2 regions of the Gulosibacter sp. genome follow, and region 2 is predicted to be linked to the other one. Evidence: predicted binding sites of a transcription regulator. Region 2 holds the regulator's gene; the other holds the start of a gene.
The links. Region 2 encodes LexA, which represses DNA repair genes until DNA is damaged. Its sites were predicted from a motif close to TCGAACANNTGTTCGA; they were not measured.

Region 1 (2,201 bases), on a different contig from region 2:
GGCCGTCGACAGCACGCGAGATGAAGCGGAACGCTACCTGACTGTGGCTAAGGATGCAGACAAGTACATTTATCCAGGCCATGCGATGGACATGATGGTTCTCGCGGATGCTGAAATCACGCGACTTCGTGATGGGGCGGAGGCAGCGTTGAACGTCCTTGAAGACGCGGATGCGCTGTCAAGGAATCAGCTTTCGAGGCGGCTGCTCGGTATGCGAATCGAGCTCCTGGCGCAAACTGGCGACCACGAGACGATGGCCGAACTCTGGAACCGGATTCAAGCCATCCATGAATCGAAAGGTGCGCAGGATACCGCCGAATTTGCCTGGCTTGAAGGTCTCGTTTTGATTGGCCGAGGCGAGACGGATGCGGCGCGAGAGGTGTTCGCTGGGGGCATCCGGGAGGCGCGATCGAAGTTTGTTCACGCCAAGTGCCATCTGCAACTCGCGAATCTGTATGCGGGAGAGCGCGGGGGGCGCGAATCGGCGATGGAGCATTTCAAACAAGCCCGCATCGCTTTTCGGGCGATCGGTGCCAAAGTCTATGAGGATGAGGCAGTCGACCAGCTGCAAAAACTTACGTCTTCGGGTCAGGAGCGACTCGCTGCGCTGACGCCACGAGAACGCCAGGTCGCCACGCTTGCGGCGCGCGGCTGGCGGAATAAGGAGATCGCACGCGAGCTCAGCATTGGTGTGGCGACAGTCGCATTCCATATGTCGAACGCATTGCAAAAACTCGGCGTCGCGAAACGCTCCGAGTTGTCTTCGGTGATCGGCTAGCGGTTTCGAGTGTTGGGACATGCGTGATTGCATGTTCGAATGGTGGTCGATAAAGTTATCCACAGGTCTAGATCATTTGTTCGAGACTGGTTAAACTTTACGTATTAGCCGCTCCGGGAGGTGATCCACCATGACCGTGTCCGACTTCAATACCGCTCCAGCTATCGACAGCGACGATGTCGTCGGTGATCGTGCCCGACTTGTCGCGTCGTTTGATGCGTTGAATGCCGTCTGGTTGGGTCTCGGGGTGCTGCCTGGGGAGGCCTTCGAAAACGCGACGCGTGCAGTCCCGACGGGTGACGATTCAGGGTTCGATTCGGTGGAATCTGTTACTTCGTCGCCCGCGAGTGCCTCGTTTGCCAGCCAGTCGCCAGCAGGCACGTCCACTGCCAGCACATTGCCTGAGGGCCCGACGTCTGCCGCGCGACCGCCCAGTGCGCCTGTTCTTGATGGACAGTTGCTTGAGAACCAGCTTGAGGCTCTGTCTGAATCTTTGTTGCTTGAGTTTGTTGACTCGCTCGCGCGCCACTACCGCCAGTTGGGTGCGGTGCTCGCGATCACGACCCGTGAGCTGCGCGACCGGTCGCGCGCTTCGTTGGGTGAGGAACGGCTCGCGTTCCGGCACGGTTACCGGTCTGCGGAGCAGTTTGTGGCGGAACGCCTCGGCACCGATACCCGTGTGAGTAATACCCTCGCCCGTGTGGGTACCGCGATCGTTGGCGAGCGCGGCCTCACCGGGGACCGCGTCCCCGCCCGTACCGAGCACGTGGCCAGTGCGTTGCGCTCCGGGGAACTCGGGCTCGCGTACGCGAACGAGATCGTCACGTCCACGAACCGTCTGGCAACCAGGCCGCATCTTGATCCGGTCGAGCTCCGGCACGGGGAGCGGGAACTGGTCAACACGGCCGTGATGGGCATGCCGCTGCGTGATTTCGAACAAGTCGTCGCGCGGTTGGAAGCACATCTCGATCCGGACGGAGTTGCGCCGTCGATCGAGGCTCAACGCCGCAAACGCGGGCTGTCGTTCCGCACCGATACGAGCAGTGGCATGGTGTACGTGCGTGGCCAGTTCGATGGTGAATCCGGGGCGTACATCACCCACGCGCTGCAGTCCTACGCCACCGGTGTGCTGCGCAGCTCCCGCGGGCTGAACCTTCCCGAGGACCCCGACAGGCCAGCGACTCAGCCAACCACAGACGTATTGGCAGCCGCAGCTGAGGCTGGATCGGAAACCGTCACCGCTGCTACAGCGGGAGCCACAGGAACGGCCATGGGCGCGTCACCATCCGCGACCGAACTGGCACAAGTGGCGTCGCCAGAGTCGGTAACCAGTCCCACGTCGAGTGTCTCGTTCCGGCCGGTGGAGCCCGCACTGCGTGATGCGGTCGATGCGGAACGCCGCACGATCAGCCAGATCCACGCC
Region 2 (2,201 bases):
GATCACATGAGTCGCTACTTCCTCGGGCACCGAGTACGGATTCTCATTCACATTGATCGAAATCCGCACCGGTTCTTGCGGTGCACCGTAGGGTGCGATGCCGCGGAGGTCATCACGAAGTGGTAGCTCATCTAGGGAAGTCACCGCTCTATCTTAGACGGGCGGCAGAAATACCTGGGCAGGTGCGGAGTTGTCTGCGCACGCAGGCGACGTTCACGGCACAAACTTCACCCGCGGAGAGCACTACAGGTTCGGCAGCGCGAGTTGCTGACCAGCCTGTAGTGAAGCGTCGGACAGCCCGTTGAGGCGCATGATCTCCGCGACTACATCGCGAACATCACTGGACCCCGCGATCCCCCCGGCGATATCCCACAGCGATTCACCCGCGAGCACCGTGTGCATTTCGAACTGTTCGTGCGCGCCCTGGGCCACGGCATCATCACCAGCGAAGGCAGCTGGCATTTGGGCGACACCAATACCTATACCGAGGCCGACCGGCGCCAACAGCAACGCTGCGAGCACACGGCGCCCGCGCACAGTCAGCTTCAGACCGGCACGCTTACGAGAAGTGTCGTGGAGCGACATTGCAGTCATGGTCTTTCTCCCTTCGGTAAACACTTGAGCAGGTTGTTCGATTGTTGTGATCGAAACCCTGTTCCGAATGTCTGTTCTAAACTTATCTTCGAACGATGGTTTTCGCAAGGATTTTCTTCGAATTTTTTTCTCGACACGCTCGAATATCTGTTTGATTTTCGAGGTATCCCCACTAGAGTCAAAAGCGACACAAGAGGACAAGACCACGAGCCACCGACATTCGATGGTTCTTCCCCACCAGGAAGCCGAGGAGCGCACCATGAAACCCACAATCAAGCCCCTCTCCGCCAAGCAGGAGCAGGTCATCGGCTTCATTGCCGAGCACCTGAACCGCCACGGCTATGCCCCCACGATTCGTGAAATTGGTGACGCAGTTGGCCTCGCCAGCTCATCCTCGGTTTCACACCAACTCGCCCAGTTGGAGAAGCACGGGTATCTTCGCCGCAACTCGAATCAGGCACGCACTATCGAACTGCTCTACATGCCGCAGGTCGCAGAAGAGACCGAAGAAACGGCCCCGGCAGAGACGGCGCTCGTGCCGCTTGTTGGGCGAATTGCTGCTGGCGTACCGATTACCGCGCAGCAGCAGGTAGAAGACGTAATGCCATTACCTCGCCAGCTCGTTGGCCTCGGGGACCTCTTCATGCTCGAGGTGTCCGGAGATTCGATGGTGGACGCCGCGATTTGCGATGGCGATTGGGTTGTCGTCCGAGAGCAGAACACTGCCCAGAACGGCGAGATCGTCGCCGCAATGCTCGACGGTGAGGCCACTGTGAAGGTGTTCCGTCAGCGCGATGGTCACGCCTGGCTTCTCCCCCGAAACTCCGCGTATGAGCCCATCCTCGGTGACGAATCACAGATCCTTGGCCGCGTCGTAGCGGTAATGCGTTCGGTGTAGTCCAGATCCTTTCGCGTAAGGAATCTGCGCGCGATGAGTGAGGCCGCTCGGGAAGATTCCCGGGCGGCCTCACTCATCTGACTCAAGATCGCGTCAAGTCGTTAGCTTGCTTGATCGTGACGCGGCAACTCGAGTTTTCGGGTACTGGGTCGTTCATCATTGACGCGTGGCTTCGAACGGACTGTCGGTCGAGTGCGTTCCGGCGCACCTTCCCCACCCACGCGGAACGGTTCAATCGCACCGAGCTGGTCTGCGTGCACTCGAGCACGCAAGTGGGTGCCGTCAGCTTCATGCGACTCTTCGAGCACGCCACCGGAATTGTGCAGCAGGGACACCAGATCACCACGGTCGTACGGCACGATGAGTTCCACCTCAATTTCCGCGACCGGAAGCATCTCGGCAATCGTTTCGAGGAGCTCGTCCACGCCCTGACCGGTACGGGCGGAGACAAATACTGATTCGTGTTCCAGACCACGAAGGGCTATCTCGGTGTCTCGATCGATCAGATCGGCCTTATTGAACACAATCAGTTCAGGGATGTGCCGGGAATCGATTTCCCCAATGACCTCGCGAACCGTCTGGATCTGCCCCGCGGGGTCGGGGTGCGAGGCATCCACAACGTGAACAAGCACATCTGCCTCGGCGACCTCTTCAAGCGTGGAACGAAACGCCTCCACGAGTTGGTGGGGCAAGTTCCGGACGAATCCCA

Region 1: the regulator LexA is predicted to act here: its motif matches at 847-862, upstream of ACTHXA_RS04015 (DUF222 domain-containing protein).

Annotation. Positions count from the first base shown of each region.
Region 1 is NZ_JBQDBE010000004.1:155,536-157,736, forward strand. Features, by position in the region: gene ACTHXA_RS04010 (helix-turn-helix transcriptional regulator) at 1-778, shown strand, start outside; gene ACTHXA_RS04015 (DUF222 domain-containing protein) at 909-2,201, shown strand, end outside.
Region 2 is NZ_JBQDBE010000014.1:68,526-70,726, reverse strand. Features, by position in the region: gene ACTHXA_RS10510 (histidinol-phosphate transaminase) at 1-144, opposite strand, end outside; gene ACTHXA_RS10505 (LysM peptidoglycan-binding domain-containing protein) at 244-594, opposite strand; gene lexA (transcriptional repressor LexA) at 854-1,492, shown strand; gene hflX (GTPase HflX) at 1,594-2,201, opposite strand, start outside.